4 regions of the Shewanella sp. A32 genome follow, and region 1 is predicted to be linked to each of the others. Evidence: predicted binding sites of a transcription regulator. Region 1 holds the regulator's gene; each other region holds the start of a gene.
The links. Region 1 encodes sigma-54, which starts transcription at its own class of promoters, with help from an activator protein. Its sites were predicted from a motif close to GTTGGCACGNNNNTNGNNT; they were not measured.

Region 1 (4,178 bases):
CCGAGCTTGTTCTGTATGGTGACTTCGCGCTCAATTCTTGGCATGCGCTAAATCCCGGTGATGAGCCTGCACTTTATGTTTACTGTTGCTGAAGCGTTTAGCCAGTTGTTCAGCAACGTACACTGAACGATGTTGGCCACCAGTGCAACCGATAGCAACGGTCAGATAGCTACGGTTATTGCGCTCCAAGTGCGGCAGCCAGGTATCGAGCAGGTTCTCGATCTGCCAGATGAATTTATTCACCAGTGGCTGACGGTTGAGAAACTCACGTACTGGTTCGTCAAGCCCAGTTAACGGTCTTAACTGCGGCTCCCAATGAGGATTAGGTAGAAAGCGCGCATCAAAGATGAAATCAGCTTCTGCGGGGAGACCGTGCTTAAAGCCAAACGACTCAAAGTTAATCACCAGCTCCTTGGTCACTGTCCCCAGCAAAATTTCGCGTACGGTGTCACTCAGCTCATAGATATTCATGTTAGAGGTATCTATGTAGTGATCCATTAGCTGCGACATCGGCGCGAGTAGTTTGCCTTCCTGCTCAATCGCATCTTTAAGGGAGATTTTGCTCTTGGATAACGGATGTAGACGTCGGGTTTCACTGTAACGTTTAAGCAGCACCTTATCGGATGCGTTTAAAAAGAAACTGATGACTTCAGTGCCTTGTGGCAGATTTTGTATCTGACTTTCCAGGACTTTTTCCTGGTTAGGCATGTTGCGCACATCGACGCTAATCGCGACCAGTTCGTTACTGCCGCGCAGATTGTCTAACAGACTGCCAATCATGGGGAGTGGCAGGTTATCAACGCAGTAATAGCCCAAGTCTTCCAGCACTCGTAACGCTACAGATTTTCCTGAGCCTGAGCGGCCTGAGACAATGGCCAATTTCATCCGGTGATCACCTGATACAGTTCTTCTTTGGTGGTGGCTTTCCGCAGTTGCTTGAGTATCAGCTTATCACTGAGTTTCTCGGCCATCGCCGACAAAGTACTGAGATGCTGCTGACATTGATCGGCGGGCACTACCAACGCAAACAAGATGTCTACCGGTTGATTATCGATAGCGTCAAAGGGGATCGGTTCGTCGCACTTAATCAGCACGGCGATAGGATCTTTAATGTCCGGCAAGCGACCATGGGGAATGGCAATGCCATTCCCGATACCGGTACTTCCCATTTTCTCTCTGACCAGCAGACTTTCGAAAATGGCTTGGGACGACAGGTTTGGATACTGGGCTGCTGCGAGTTCGCTGATGAGCTCCAATACCTTTTTCTTGCTGCCGGGTGTGGCACATGCGGTACACTCCGGCCGCAGGATGGTACTAAGTTCCATCATGAGTATTTTGTCAGCTTTTCTTTGTATTTAATGACCTGACGATCCAATTTATCAATTAGAGCGTCGATGGCAGCGTACATATCGGTGTGTTCTGCGGTGCCGTGCACCTCTCCACCATTCAGATGTAGCTTGGCTTCGACTCGTTGTATTGCTTTCTCAACATTGAGTACGACGTGCACATTATTGATCTGTTCGAAATGGCGTTCAAGTTTTGCAAATTTACTCTCCACATAGCTGCGCAACGAGTCGGTGATCTCAATATGATGGCCTGCCAGGTTGATTTGCATAGGGTGTCCTCCATAGGGGTACTGTGGAATTACAAACTCTTACGCTGATTCGATGGTGGGATCATCATGGCTTCGCGGTATTTGGCGATGGTTCGGCGTGCCACGTTAATTCCCTGCTCAGCCAGCAACTGTGCCATTTTGCTGTCGCTGAGCGGCTTTTTCTGGTTCTCCGCGGCCACCAGTTTTTTGATAAAGGCGCGGATTGCCGTCGATGAACATTCGCCACCGTCTTCAGTACCGACGTGGCTGGAAAAGAAATATTTTAGCTCAAATATACCGCGTGGCGTATGCATGTATTTCTGCGTTGTCACTCGGGAAATTGTCGATTCGTGCATATCAACGGCTTCGGCAATATCATTGAGCACCATCGGTTTCATGGCTTCTTCGCCATATTCAAAGAATCCCTGCTGAAACTGTACAATGCAGTTAGCCACCTTTAGTAGTGTTTCATTGCGGCTTTCCAGACTCTTGATAAACCATTTGGCTTCTTGCAGGTGTCCGCGGATAAACTGGCTGTCGGATTGGCTCCGCGCACTGCGGGCCATAGCGGCATATTGCTGATTAATACTGAGTTTGGGCATGCAGTCTGGGTTGAGTTCTACCACCCAGCGACCATTTTTCTTCCACACGCTGACATCTGGGATCACGTACTCGTCATCCTGAGGCTGCACTAATAGTCCGGGACGTGGATTAAGCGATTGGATCAAACTAATCGCGTCACGCAGATCTTCTTCTCTCAAACGGGTCTTGCGCATCAGTGTGCGATAATCTTTGGCAGCGATCAGGTCAAGATGCTGTTCCAGCAGCATAATGGCGTTTTCGAGATGCGGGGTGTCATCACTATATTGCGACAGCTGGATCAGCAAACATTCACGCAGATCCCGTGCAGCGACACCGACAGGATCGAAGTGTTGGATGCGTTTCAATACCGCTTCTACTTCTTCTAGCTCGATTTCCGGATTGCCCATAGCATCCAGAATATCCTCCGTGGTTTGCGTCAGATATCCTTGATCATCAATCGCTTCGATAATTGCAGTGGCGATTGCTGCATCAGTTTCTGAGAACGGTGTCAGGTTCTTCTGCCATTCCAGGTGTTCATGCAAACCTTCAGAAGTTTCTCCCTGAAATGGGGTATCGTCATCACGGATAGGACCACTGGACATAGCCGGAGCGGCAGTAAAAACCTCATCCCAGGTAGTATCCATTGGCAGCTCTTCAGGGAGTGCCTGGCTAGTGAGTGCGTCCGAGGTTTCTACCGTCGAACTATCTTCGATATGTTCGCTCGGCTCCGGTGCCTCTAAATTGTTATCGATATCATGATTGCTGTCGGTGCTTTGGTTGTCTTCATTCACTTCGAGCAGCGGGTTTGCTTCTAAGGCTTCTTGAATTTCCTGTTGTAACTCCAGCGACGACAGCTGCAGCAAACGTATTGCCTGCTGCAGTTGAGGTGTCATGGTCAGTTGTTGACCCAGTTTGAGCTGGAGTGACGTTTTCATGTTACCGCTTACCCCTACATCTTATAACTTTATAAAAATTCTAGTAATTACAGACTTTAACGTTTTAAAGCTGTAAGCGCTCCCGGTGTTTACTATAGCTTGAATTGTTCACCCAAGTACACAGCACGGACTTGTTGGTTGTCGAGGATCTCGGCAGGGGTGCCTTCGGCGATCAGTTGTCCGTGGCTGACAATGTATGCATGTTCACAAACATCAAGTGTTTCACGCACGTTATGATCCGTAATCAGCACACCCAGTCCACGTGACCGCAATTGTTCAATAATTTTTTTAATATCAATAACGGAGATGGGGTCTACGCCAGCAAAGGGTTCATCCAACAGAATGAATTTCGGGTCTGCGGCCAAGGCTCTGGCAATCTCGACACGCCGGCGCTCACCTCCCGAAAGTGACATCCCCATGCTGTCGCGAATATGGGTGATGTGAAACTCTTCGAGTAACTGTTCCAGTTGTTCTTCACGGCCATCGCGATCCAGATCTTTTCTGATCTGCAATACTGCCATGATGTTATCGCGAACAGTTAGCTTACGGAAAATACTGGCTTCTTGCGGCAGATAGCCAATACCTTTGCGAGCGCGAAGGTGCATGGGATCCATGGTCAGCTCATCTTGATCGATAAAGATCCGTCCCTTATCGCTCTGGATCAAGCCGACTACCATGTAAAATGTCGTGGTTTTCCCTGCACCATTGGGTCCCAATAATCCCACAATCTGACCTGTTGCAACCGACAGACTGACATCTTTCACGACCATTCTTTTTTTGTAGCTTTTCGCAAGGTTATGGGCGATCAAGGTATTACTCATTGCTGCTCCTGCTGGGGATCCTTTTTGGGTTGCTGCTGGTAGTTGTCAGGCTGGATGACCGTGGTCACACGATCTTCTCCCTGGCCGCTGCTGGAGGCTTGCAACTGCTGGTTTTTAAGGTCATAGACAATTTTTTCTGCAGTGGAAACGCTGCCACCTTGTTCCACCTTTGCTTTACCGATGAGCGTCAGTACGCGTTTATTAATGTTGTAGTGAATTTCATTGGCGCTGGCGTTCGCAATACGG
Region 2 (4,178 bases), on a different contig from region 1:
GCAGGCGCTACAACATCTGCAACACATCATCGACCGTAATTCCCAAGCGGCCAAGTTGATAAGGTTGCGTCATCAGCCGCAGTCGCAGCATATTTTCGACGCGGTCATTCAGTCAGAAGACCACTTTGATTTCACCATGTGTAACCCGCCTTTTCACCGCTCGGCGGCGGAGGCTAGACAAGGTAGCCAACGCAAGCTCCACAACCTTGCTACCAATCGTGGTGAAAAAGTGCCGCATAAGGTGTCGCTGAATTTTGGTGGTCAAGCAAACGAATTGTGGTGTGACGGTGGTGAAGCCGGATTTTTACGGCGGATGATTGCCGAAAGTCAGCACTATGCTGCACAGGTCTTGTGGTTTACCTCGTTGATTTCCAAGTCTGAAAATTTGCCATTATGCTATAAATTGCTTGAGCAACAGCAGGTGGCAACTGTGAAAACATTGCCGATGACGCAAGGTAATAAGCAGACACGCATACTGGCCTGGAGCTACCTGAACGATAAAGCCCGTCAGCAGTGGCGACGGAGCAAACCCCGTCCTGACTGATAAAAAAGCCCGCGGTTGCGGGCTTTTTTAATCTGATCAGTGTTACTGCGGACTCCACAATAACTGACCACAGTCGGTCAGATCATAGCCGCCCAGCATCGCTGCCATCTGCCTGGCCGCTGCGCCAGACAACGACTTGAATAGCTGCTGTAATTGACGGCGGAAATAGATGCCCTGTGGCATCACGAAATCAAAGGATTCGGTTACCAGTGGCACAAAGCCTAAACCACTTTCCATTGCGACCGCCTGACAACCAAAACCGATGTCGGCATCCCCACGTGCCAGATAGCCTGCTAATTCGCGTTCGCTATAGGCCGTCAGCACTATGTTCAAATCCTTGATACTGCCGCCGCGTTTCAATAGCCAGTGTTCAAGATGTTGTTGGCTGCCAGCTCCACCCTGACGATTAACCCAGCGCCACGGCAGGTCAATGACTTTATCCTCTTCCTGACACAGATGATGCAGTTCCGGGCGGACGATCAGCCCCTGTTGCCGGTTATAGCCGTGCACCATAATCCACTGCTGATGATTCGGATAGCCTTTCAACAAGGCGGTATGGCGCACATTCCGTTCTTCAGCGCTGCCCCAATGCAGGGTACAAACATCTGCATAGCCTTTAGATAAAAGCTCCAGTCCCAACCGCGAACCCGTAGCGCTGTAACTGATCAGCTCCCGACTGCCGACTTCTGCCATCAACCGGGCCACTTGCATTGATAACAGTGGATCGTCGCTGCCGGTGATCAGCAGTCGGTCAGATAACATGCCGCTATGGCAGGAATCCATCAGCCAGCGGTCGATCAGGATTTTGGGGAATAGCCATTTGCCAGTGATTTTGGTGGCTGGCAGCATCCGGTCATTGGCCATGGCGTAGACTTTTTTCTCATTGAGATCGAGATATTCAGCTACCTGCTTGGCACTCATGTATACCAGTTCACTGGGTTCGGTCATTGCTACTCCTGCGAAACCTTAAGGTTAACGGCTTGGGGTTCATCAAAGTCGATATTGTCAGCGCCATGATATACCAAAAAATGCCGTCCCTTGGCACGTGCAATCATAGTGATCCCAAGCTTTTGTGCTAACTCTAACCCCATTTGGGTTACGCCACTGCGGGACAGCAATACTGGAATGCCCATTTTGGCGACTTTAATAACCATTTCTGAGGTCAATCGGCCAGTGGTATAGAAAATCATATTGCCACCACCTTGTTGTTGCAGCCACATCTCGCCTGCCAAGGTATCGACTGCATTATGACGGCCGACATCTTCCACGAAGGAGTTAATGACATCACCTTCACACAAGCCACAACCGTGCACTGCGCCGGCATTTTTGTAGGTGTCGTTATACTGGCTGATATTGCGTAACAGGCTATAGATCATGCTTTGCTTTAAGTGGGGTTGCGGCAAGCTGATATCGTCCAGCCCCTCCATAAATCCACCAAACACCGTCCCTTGACCACACCCGGTTGTGACCGTCTTTTCAGCCAGCTTGGCATCCAGATCTGTGGTTTGCTCTTGCGTAATGACCGCGGCAGAGTTGACATCCCAATCGACGATGACAGATTCCAGTTGCTTGATATCTTTGATGAATCCCTGATTTTTCAGGTAACCCAATGCCAATGACTCTGGTCGGGCACCCAAGGTCATCAGCGTGACAATCGGTCGCCAGTTAAGATACACAGTAAGTGGGCGCTCACAAGCCACCGATTTCTGTTGTATTGTGCCAGTTTCATCGACGGCGGTGACATTGATTGTCAGCGGTACTTCGGCGGCGGTTTTTATCAAATGCAATTTGGCTTGGGTCATGATCGGACTCATGCAAAAAATTAAGACTCAGATGATAGCAATAATCATACCCGCTCAGAACCGAACGTATAAATGCGTGATCCACGCCAATGCTCCGTGACTCGGGAGCGTATATTGTGCAAAGTGTCATTCGAGGTGCGACATATTGTCCGTTACCCTGGCCAGAATACTTGACCGCTATCAAAAAATATTTCGATTATGCGTTTGGTTTATTTTTTGCATGAGCCTATCGTTAACCCTGTAACCCGAAAATAATGACTCGGGAGGAAGAATCCTTATGCAGCATACTCAAAGCGTATGGCCCATGTACGTTTCACTGAAAAAGGTGGAAAAGCAAATTGGGCGCTGGTTGTCGGAAAGCTGGGAACTTGATCAAGTGGTGCCCGGTACTCACGAAGCCCCCGCCGGAGCCACCCTGGTGTTACTGGAACTGTTTCTTGATGAACGCGCCAGCTATCGACTGAATCTCGATATGGATAATCCCATGCTCTATGTGGTGTGCGATGAGTTGGAAGATGGCACCTGGGTACCCGCCGCGATTTCAGCAGATCAGAATGTGGCTGCAGGTTGTCTTGAAGGTGATACCCCAGTGCTGAATCTGCCGATGCCCGAAGCGATCGCGTGCTGGATTGAGGCATTTATCTCTGAGCATGGAGAAGTGGAAATCTCTGCTCATCGTCGTAAACATGTGAATCGCCGTAAGGAAGTGGCCGAAGAACAGCGGAGGCATTGATGGCGGAAGAGCGCAGTTTTCTCAGCCGATGGGCCCAGCGCAAACAGCAGGCCCAGCAAGGTACGGATATTCCCGATGAGCCAGAAATTGTGGTGGACGACGAGGTTATTGCATCTTCGGTCACTGCGGAAACCGAGACAGCGATATCGGTGGCAGCACAAAATGTGCCAGCGAGTGCTACCGACACTGACTCGCTGCTGACTGCGGACGATTTACCCGATCCGGATAGCATTGAAATCGGCGGCAGTTTTGCCAGCTTTATGGCAAATAATGTTGATCCCGATGTGAAGAAAAATGCATTGCGTGCATTATGGAAACAGCCGCATTTCAGCGAAATTGATGGCATGATGGAATATGCGCTGGATTACAGTTGTCAGCCGACGCTGAGTGCTGAAGTATCCAGCCAGTTGGCCAAAAAGGTCTTTCGTCATTTGCTTGAAAAGACTGAGGATGCGGTAAAGGATACAGTCACCGAACTAGCCGATGCGCCAGCAGTTAACAGTGAAGTATTAACACAACCGCCAGCAGAAGAGCACTTGGCGGACAATTTGGACGAGCGCTTGACGGCAGATAGCCAAAATGCCGCATCTGTAGTGCAAACCTCGGACAAAAGAGTTGTTTGACGTCAGTTTAGCAGTATCCAAATACCATAATTATGGTATGTGAATTGCTGATAGTTTCAATAAATCAGGTTGTGGAAAAGTTTATAAATCAATAAGAAAAGCATAGAGATACTAACAATCACCACAGCCAAATACCTGTTCAGGAACGCAAAGTGAGCAATAGTGTGAGCAACAGCCCCGCCCAGCAAGCGCTGCGGCAGGTGCGTAATGAGGTAAAACAGCAGACTCGTATTCTGCAAAACCTAATCCCGCCCACCGTCAGTTACACCACAGAGGGGAGTGTGTTGGTGATTGGGCCTGAGGATCTTGCCAGACTGGCCGCGGACAAATTGTCCGGTATGGCTGGCAGGGTCATTTTAGCCAATGAGCCGATCACCAGTCAGGATGAAGCCCATCTGGAAAAAGTGATGGCGGCCGCCGAAGATGTAGAAACCTATTACAACAAAATCATGTCTGTAAAAGGGTTTTTGGGGCAG
Region 3 (4,178 bases), on a different contig from region 1:
CGGTTCAATGGTCACAATTTCGGTCTTATTGGCACCTTGACTTACAGTACGCAAAGCTGCTCGGCTGATAACATGTTCTAGCTCACGTACATTCCCAGGCCATGGATAGCGCTGCAACAACTGCTCCGTCGCAGGTGCCAAACGTAAACTGCGAAAACTGAAGCGACTACGATTCAATTCCACAAAATAACCCGCTAACAACAGGATATCATCTCCGCGTTCTCTTAGTGGCGGAATGACCACCGGATACACGGACAGGCGATGGTATAAATCGGCACGAAAATCTCCTCGTTTGACCATCTCTGCCAAGTCCCGGTTCGTGGCGGCAACAATACGCACATCTACTTTTATTGGTTTATCTGCGCCTAAGCGCTGGATTTCACCGTTTTGTAGTGTTCTCAATAGCTTGGCTTGAACGGTCAACGGCAGCTCACCTATTTCATCAAGAAACAACGTGCCACCATCGGCAGATTCCACGCGACCAGCACGTTCTGATGCGGCCCCAGAAAATGCACCTTTGACATGGCCGAACAACTCACTTTCAACCAATGTTTCCGGCAGAGCAGCACAATTGACGTGGATCATTGGAGCAACTTTACGCTGGGAACGCTGATGTAAGCGCCAGGCAAATAGCTCTTTACCAACGCCCGTTTCCCCTTGGAGTAATACAGGTAGATCTGAAGTCGCCACAACATCTAGCTCTTTCAATAAGTTTTGTACCTGTGGATGCTGCCCAATCAGCTCTTGACTAGCGGAAATGCTACCATTGTCCTGTTTCAGTTGCTCATCAAACTGTCGTAATGCCCGCATTTCACTTTCAAGTCGATTAACTCTTAGGATAGTTTCACAATACACCGCAAGTTGCGGTATGAACGCTATCTGCTCGGCGCTAAAATGGCCTTTATACAGGGAGTCAAGCGTTAACACCCCCCAACATTTACCATCGGGCCATAAACTAATGCCCATACAGTCATGTACCGGCAGCGGCACTCCTTGCTGCGTAGCTAACAATCCATCATAGGGATCTGGTAAAGCACTGTCGGGAGCAAAATGTACTAGTTTGCGTTGCGATAAAATGGCCGACAACCGTGGATGATGAGCCACTGCAAAACGGCGTCCACTGGTTGTAGTCACTAAACCTGCGAGCGCCACAGGTTTCAGAATGTCGCCATCAAGTTGTAGCAGTCCGACCGCGTTACAGTCTAACAACTGTTGAACCTGATCAACGAAACGCTGTAAGCGAACCGGCGGTGACAACTCGTGCTTTAAGTCACCAAAATCTAATGGGAATAACATGGTTTATTTTACCCCAATGGTAAATTATACCCGTAATTATAGGGTAAAATTCACCATATAAAAATATTCATTTCTATATATTTCAACTAATTAACACTTGGCACGTCGTTTGATATAGACCAAGCAGAACAGTGAACGCCTCAGTATGAATTACCCCGTAACGACGTCACTGCTTTGGCATCACATCTCGGTGATTGCATTTTCATTTTCAGGAGTTGAAGTTTATGAATGAACAGCAAAAAGCTTTGGTTCGCGCGACAATACCAGTATTACAAAGCAGCGGTGTCGCCTTAACAAGCCATTTCTATCAACGGATGCTAAGCCATAATCCCGAACTAAAACACATCTTCAATCAGGGGCATCAGAGCGCCGGTCGTCAACAACAAGCACTGGCAGGTGCCGTGCTAGCCTACGCTCAACATATCGATGATCCCTCAGTATTACTCCCTGTGGTCGAACGTATTGCCCATAAACATGTGAGCTTAGGTATTCGCGCTGAGCACTATGCGATTGTTGGCAAACATTTATTGGCCAGTATTCAAGAAGTCCTCGGCGACGCGGCCTCCGCCGAATTGATTGATGCTTGGGCGGCAGCCTATGGCGAATTAGCACAATTGTTTATTGGGTTGGAAAATACGCTTTATCAGCAAAGTGTTGATAACACTGGTGGTTGGAGTGGCTGGAAACCCTTCCGTATCGTGCGCAAACAGCCTGAAAGTGACGAAATAACATCTTTCTATCTGCAACCTATTGATGGAGGCCGTCTGCCGAACTATCAACCCGGCCAGTATATTAGCGTCCGAGTATATGTTGAAGAGTTAGGGATTTTCCAACCTCGCCAATACAGCTTGTCAGACATTGCCGGTGGTAGTGCACTGCGTATTTCAGTTAAACGCCAAGGTGCCGGAGAAACCTCACCCGAAGGCAAAGTTTCCAATCTGCTGCACAGCCAATATGATGTGGGGCAGATTGTTGAGTTATCTGCGCCAGCAGGCGAATTCGTCCTACAACAATCTTCCGAACGTCCGGTAGTATTGCTCAGCGGAGGTGTCGGTATTACACCAATGATTGCTATTAGTCGTACGTTGGCACAACAAGGTAAGCGTGATATCCATTTCGTACATTCAGCGCGTAACCGTCATGTACATGCGTTTAGAGACGTCAGCGATTCATTGGCCGAAAACGGGGCAAAAGTACATTACTTCTATGATCAAACTGACGCACAGGATCAACATGCCCGCCCCGCACCATTTGCGTTAACCGATGTCCTACCTGAAGCACCACATGATGCAGAGTATTACCTGTGCGGTCCTGCTGCGTTTATGCGTCATTATCTTTCAGAGTTAAAAGCCCACGGTGTACCAGAAACGCAAATTTTCGCGGAAGCTTTTGGTTCTGGCGGCGTATAAACCATTTAGCCAAAGGGAGCATGAGCAGTCCCTTTTTAACATTATAAAGCAGCTCAAACATAACAAGACGCTTAACTAAATTAGTTGGGCGTCTTTTTGTATTCGAGTCGAACGGGCTTGCCACGGTGAATCGCCATTTATCAACTAGTCACTTTGTAGCATTACTAAAATTCGGTCAATCTGGTAAGGCCCGAGAAAATTAGATACTTTCGAAATCCTCAAAATACAGCTCCTCACACTCTGCTAGCGACTGAATTGCCACAGTCAAAGTAGCCACCTCTGTAGCATTACAAAAATTTGGTCATCAACCATGACTCGGTAGCTATCAGCGAACGACGCCGAAACAAGGAATGGGGCAGAAACGAGTTACGCTGAAGGCCAGCTTTTGGCACATAAGTGATATTCATGAAGTGCGAATACTACATTAGCTCACTTAACTGCAAAAACCGTAACCAAAGTTTTAATTGAGCCACTTGGAACCATAACAAAGTACATCTTGCTCCCCATGTATTGCCAGAACTCGGCCTCCTGTGCATATTTTTTTGCTTTTTGGAAAGTGACGCTTTCTGGTAACTGGGTTTTAGTTAGCCTTGGGCATAGCAGCTTTGAGCACAAAGCCTTCCAAGGATGCTTAGGAGCACCGTCTGAAAGCCGTTCCACAAACCGTTCCAGTGCATGACGAGTCACCACGACAGGTCCAATGTTCGGAACATTTATTACCTCATCGATTTCTCTCACGGTAGCAGTATCGACGCAGTATTCTTCGAAGGAATGAGAGAGCCATTCTTCCCGTTTTTCCACCGATATCTGTGCTTCCTGGTAACGAGTGAGCAAGAACCTGGTCAGGCTGTAAAGTGAATGCTGAGTTGAGCGTTGTTTCTGTAACTTTTTGATGGCTCCTTTACTGACTCGGATTTGAAGCCCATTGCCGCTTCGGTTACTCCCCATCACCTCTTTCACTGACAGTAGGTGATGAATCGCATAGAGCTCAGCTGCAATTGGCTTTTGCTGCTCAGGTAGCGTGTCGTATTGCTCACCTAAATCGACCTTTAGCTCACCACCTCTTCGAAGGCCGGTCTTCCAGTAAACCGTAAACTCATCATCAATCTGCTTTGTTAACAGGGTTAATACCATCATGTTTGTTCTCCTATTGGTTATCTATTTTTCATTCTCCATGTTTTTTCAAATATGCAAGGCGCAAAAAAAGGGGCCGAAGCCCCTTGGATCAGATATGAACTTTCGGAAAGCCCATGGCACCGTAAACATTCAGCACATCATTCCAATCCCAACTTTTCACGCCGAGTGACGTTGGTATCGGAGGGATCAAGACTTGTGACAGAATGCCTTTTTGCCAGGTTTTTTTCCTGAGTTCATTCGCTGCATTCAGGCCGGTCTCAGAGAGATCGTGGTCTGCCCAGATGTACAGCATTTTCACATTACTTGGTGGTTCAAACCTAGCCAGTAGCGTTGCAT
Region 4 (4,178 bases), on a different contig from region 1:
ACTGCTTAAGTGTGCCGATATTGCACTTCATAAAGCCAAACAATTGGGCCGCAGCCAACTGCAATTTTATTCAGAAGCATTAGATGCCGCTGTTCGCCAACGTCACTATATCGCAACCGGCTTACGGTCAGCGCTGGAGCAACAGCAGTTTCAATTATTTTATCAGGGGAAATTTAATGCTGGCAGTGGTGAACTGGAAGGCATGGAAGCGCTGATACGCTGGCAACATCCGCAGGATGGCCTGATAGCTCCGGATTGCTTTTTACCTGTCGCCGAAGCACTAGGGATGATGGATGCTATTTGTGAATGGGTATTGCTAACGGCTTGCAAGCAAACACAGCAGTGGCAACAACTTTTGCAGGGGACTGCGCGCAAGCTGACCGTTGCCGTGAATTTATCGGCCTCACAAAATCTGCGCGATAAGTTATTAGCGCAGGTGCAGTACGCGATCGCTGAGAGTGGGTTAGCGCCAGCGTTATTGGAGTTGGAGATTACTGAAAACGCGTTGATTGAAGAACCTGCAAAACTCGCAAAAGTACTGGAACAGGTTGCGGCAATGGGGGTGACATTGTCGCTGGATGATTTCGGTACTGGCTTTTCATCATTGGAGCATATTAAAGACTTTCCGATCAATATCCTGAAAATTGATAAAAGTTTTGTTTGTGGTATTGAGCAAGATGAGCGCTCCAGACGGTTGTTGGCGGCATTGATTAACTTTGCTAACGGCTTTGATGTGATGTCGGTGGCTGAAGGTGTGGAAACTGAAGCTCAGGCCAATTTTTGCCGAGATCATGGCTGTTATCTGTTACAGGGTTATATCTACTGCAAACCGATGCCAGCCGCAGCATTTTATCAACAGCATATCGAACCTCTGTTGAAGGCCGAGTCCGTTGATCACTAGGCGACAATCTCTTTTACTGGCGATATAGAACAAAACCCGCCATCCGCATAGCGGATGACGGGTCAAGATTCAGGCACGGCTGAAAGTCTATCAAAGATCATAAAAGTGGCCTTCCTGGCAGCACCTTGATCTCATTAAATTGTTATTATTATTTATCGTCGTTTTTATTTTAATTCATTGAAAATATTAGAATTCAAATTCGTAAGTATAACCCAGTACGAATTTGACATCGTCGCCTGGCAGATCGGTATCTGCTAATTTGAAGGACACGGCGCCGATACTGGTATCTTTGGTGACAGATACGTTGTATTCAGAGTAGTTATCTACACCATACCAGCTGGTGATAACGTCACCGGTAGAGTAAGCGTAATAAGCGCCCAGTGTAATACTGTCAGCCAGAGGGTAGCTGGCAGCAACGTGGTAGTAAGTGTAATCTTTGTCATCCAGGCCATCGGCAGCAACATCGCTACCAGCGGTAACGAATTTAGCCACACCGAATTCCAACCATTTCCAGGTCAGTGAGCCGTAGAGTTCACCAAAATCGATGGAACCGGAAGCGTCTGGATATCCGTAGTACAGATAACCAACATCGTAGCTCCAGTCATCATTGATGGAATTTGAGAAGCCGCCATAGATGTCCATCTCGTAAGTGGTGTCGCCATCATCACCAAAGTCGACGTTAGAACCCCAAGTACCGATGTAAAAACCAGACTCGTGAGCGTAATCAATGCCACCCTGTACGGCTGCACCATTAGCAGTCTGAGTAACACCACGCCACAAATAGTTTGAGGTAGCACCGATATTTCCGGTTACGGTTGCCTGACTCATTGGTGCGATTAACATTAGACCAGCTAGTGTTCCCAACGACAGCAGTGTTTTTTTCATTCTCATCCCCTTTTCCCTTTTTTAAAGTTGCCGGAGATCCGGAAATTGGCCGGAACGTCGGCTTTTCATTTTGTTGAGTAAATCCGTGGAGTGTAGAGCTAAAGCCGTGCCAAAAGTAAATCTTTATTTTTTACATAAACTTAACGAATTCATGCCGTATATACGAACAATTGTGTGCATCAATTTGGCACCATATGCACAGAATTGGTGCAGTATGATTGATGGCTAACCTAATAAAAACGCCTCATAAAGAGGCGTTTTTATTGGCAAACTGAATTTCAGTTCACGCTGTCTTTTAATGCTTTGCCAGCTTTGAATTTAGGCACAGTGGCTTCAGCAATTTGAATTTCCTGACCTGTCAGAGGATTACGACCTGTTCTGGCAGCGCGAGTTGATGTTTCAAAAGAGCCAAACCCCACAATAGATACTTTATCACCGGCTTTGAGTGCTTCTGTTACTGCAGATTCTAAGGACTTAAGTGCCAGAGTGGCTTCAGCTTTTGTAAGTTCAGCTTTCTCTGCCATGTTGGCAATGAGTTCAGTTTTATTCATTTTTATACTCTCTTCTCTTTTCTTTCCGTAGATATTGTTATAGCCATGTTAACTTGCCACAAGGCGCAGGCTAATGAAAGTGAATTTTCCATTTTTGCTGTGGACGTCTTGTAACTGCGTCACTTCGCTTGGTTTAACTAATATGAATGGTGCCAGCGGTCGTTAGGAAACATGCTGTCTTTATCTTAAGCGCCGCCATCAGTGATTGCGCATCTCTTCGCACACATATCCCTGGCGTCGAGAATCAAAGCGACAACCACCTCCACATTCCCAAGGCGAATTTTCATATTTCGCTGATTGAGTTGTCGCGTATTCCCGACATTGTTGATAGCTCGTAAATCCTTCCTTTTTGAGATAGTTAGCTGAACCAAAACCGTGGTGATAGACAAATGCGGTCCAGGTGTCGGGGATCGTTTCCTGGGAATTTTGGTTAATCCAGAAAATTGCACTGGCAAATGCAGCAAAGAGCGCAATGGTCAAAATAATCGGTGCGGATAGTTTCACAGAAGCTTCTCCAGATAAGTATACGCAAGGAACGCTGTAAAAAATGATAAAGTTTACTTAATCTTGGAACTAGGGGTTAAATGTAATATCCAATCTTTTGGAATAAGTTTTGAGTAATTCGTAACATCAGAGGGTCACCGGGTTCTCGTTAGATCGACGATCTGCGGCGATCTCCTGCTGCCGACAAGGAGGCAAACATGAAAATTGGCTATCTGTTATTTGCAGGCATGCTCGGTGTTATGAGTACCGGTTGTGCTGTCGCAACAGAAGAAGCGGCTGACGCGGCTGCGGCGAACCCGATAACGACTGTTGGAAAAGTTAAAATTGAATGGCAGAACCCGGATAAGTATCGCGATATACGCACGGCTTCAGAACTGCAGAAACGGTTTCAACAACGAATGTTTGAAAGTTTGACTAAGGCACTTGATCAGGCTTCAAGCAAAGTTATGAAAGATAAAGAAAAGCTTGAGTTAGTGGTGACTGATGTCGATTTGGCCGGGGATTTACGTCCGACCTTTGGTAAAGCCGCCGTCAGTGAAATTCGTGTTGTCAAAGATATCTATCCACCACAAATTAACTTCACTTACCGGGTGCTGGATGGTGATCAGGTGATTATGGTGGGATCTGAGAAATTGCATGATCTTATGTTTATGAATCGTATCTACGCCAACGATAATACGACCTTCAGATATGAAGAAGGTATGCTCAAAGACTGGTTTAATAAAACCGTCGCTCCCAAATTGTAATTGCCTCGGGCAAACCGCAATTCATCTCTGTAACAGGCAAAATTCATCAAAAGATGAGTTTTGCCTGTTTCTTTGCTAGTACACCAACACTCGTCTGTGATTATGCCGGATTAGCGCAAATATTCGCTCAAAGGCTCGGATAACCGTCATTGCACCGGGCGCGGTTACTTTTAGCATTTCAGTGAAAAACAGTGGCACTTGGCGAACGGCTTCAAAAATGGCCTAAGTAATTACTGACGACGCTGTTCCTTAAACAAGGACAATGTTTGCAATAAAATGGCGAGTTGCTTGACCACATGTTCCAGATCGTCCTGAGACGGTGCTTTGTCCTCTTCCAGTTCTGCCACCGCTTCAGCCAATTCCTGTACATAGGGTAAAAAACGCGTACTGGAGGTGCTAAATCCCTGTTCATCAGTGAAAATCTGGGCAAATTTTGCATGCCCTTGTTGTTGCAGCTGATCAAGACCGTTATCAGCATCTACTGCCTGCCGGTAAGCGAGCTGCAAGTTGGTCTTCAGTTGCGCTATGACCTTGGTATATGGCATAACGGATCCCTTTAGTAAATTTATGGGAATTATAAGGAACCCCAAT

Region 2: a site for sigma-54 is predicted at 2,419-2,437, ahead of PY479_RS03970 (formate dehydrogenase accessory sulfurtransferase FdhD). Genes of this name have one in related genera too.
Region 3: a site for sigma-54 is predicted at 1,393-1,411, ahead of hmpA (NO-inducible flavohemoprotein). Genes of this name have one in related genera too.
Region 4: a site for sigma-54 is predicted at 1,882-1,900, ahead of PY479_RS10655 (TorF family putative porin). Genes of this name have one in related genera too.

What each region holds. Positions count from the first base shown of each region.
Region 1 is NZ_JARFTS010000002.1:4,534-8,711, forward strand. Features, by position in the region: gene PY479_RS01905 (HPr family phosphocarrier protein) at 1-44, opposite strand, end outside; gene rapZ (RNase adapter RapZ) at 31-885, opposite strand; gene ptsN (PTS IIA-like nitrogen regulatory protein PtsN) at 882-1,325, opposite strand; gene hpf (ribosome hibernation promoting factor) at 1,325-1,615, opposite strand; gene PY479_RS01925 (RNA polymerase factor sigma-54) at 1,645-3,111, opposite strand; gene lptB (LPS export ABC transporter ATP-binding protein) at 3,204-3,932, opposite strand; gene lptA (lipopolysaccharide transport periplasmic protein LptA) at 3,929-4,178, opposite strand, start outside.
Region 2 is NZ_JARFTS010000003.1:141,658-145,835, reverse strand. Features, by position in the region: gene rlmF (23S rRNA (adenine(1618)-N(6))-methyltransferase RlmF) at 1-544, shown strand, start outside; gene PY479_RS03975 (helix-turn-helix transcriptional regulator) at 587-1,492, opposite strand; gene PY479_RS03970 (formate dehydrogenase accessory sulfurtransferase FdhD) at 1,495-2,346, opposite strand; gene PY479_RS03965 (DUF3305 domain-containing protein) at 2,624-3,079, shown strand; gene PY479_RS03960 (DUF3306 domain-containing protein) at 3,079-3,702, shown strand; gene PY479_RS03955 (4Fe-4S binding protein) at 3,867-4,178, shown strand, end outside.
Region 3 is NZ_JARFTS010000001.1:91,073-95,250, reverse strand. Features, by position in the region: gene norR (nitric oxide reductase transcriptional regulator NorR) at 1-1,296, opposite strand, end outside; gene hmpA (NO-inducible flavohemoprotein) at 1,521-2,705, shown strand; gene PY479_RS00375 (hypothetical protein) at 3,135-3,842, opposite strand; gene PY479_RS00370 (primase-helicase zinc-binding domain-containing protein) at 3,931-4,178, opposite strand, start outside.
Region 4 is NZ_JARFTS010000012.1:64,171-68,348, forward strand. Features, by position in the region: gene PY479_RS10650 (GGDEF domain-containing response regulator) at 1-901, shown strand, start outside; gene PY479_RS10655 (TorF family putative porin) at 1,088-1,786, opposite strand; gene PY479_RS10660 (HU family DNA-binding protein) at 2,065-2,337, opposite strand; gene PY479_RS10665 (hypothetical protein) at 2,536-2,841, opposite strand; gene PY479_RS10670 (DUF3016 domain-containing protein) at 3,039-3,587, shown strand; gene PY479_RS10675 (prephenate dehydrogenase) at 3,818-4,132, opposite strand; gene PY479_RS10680 (TraB/GumN family protein) at 4,177-4,178, shown strand, end outside.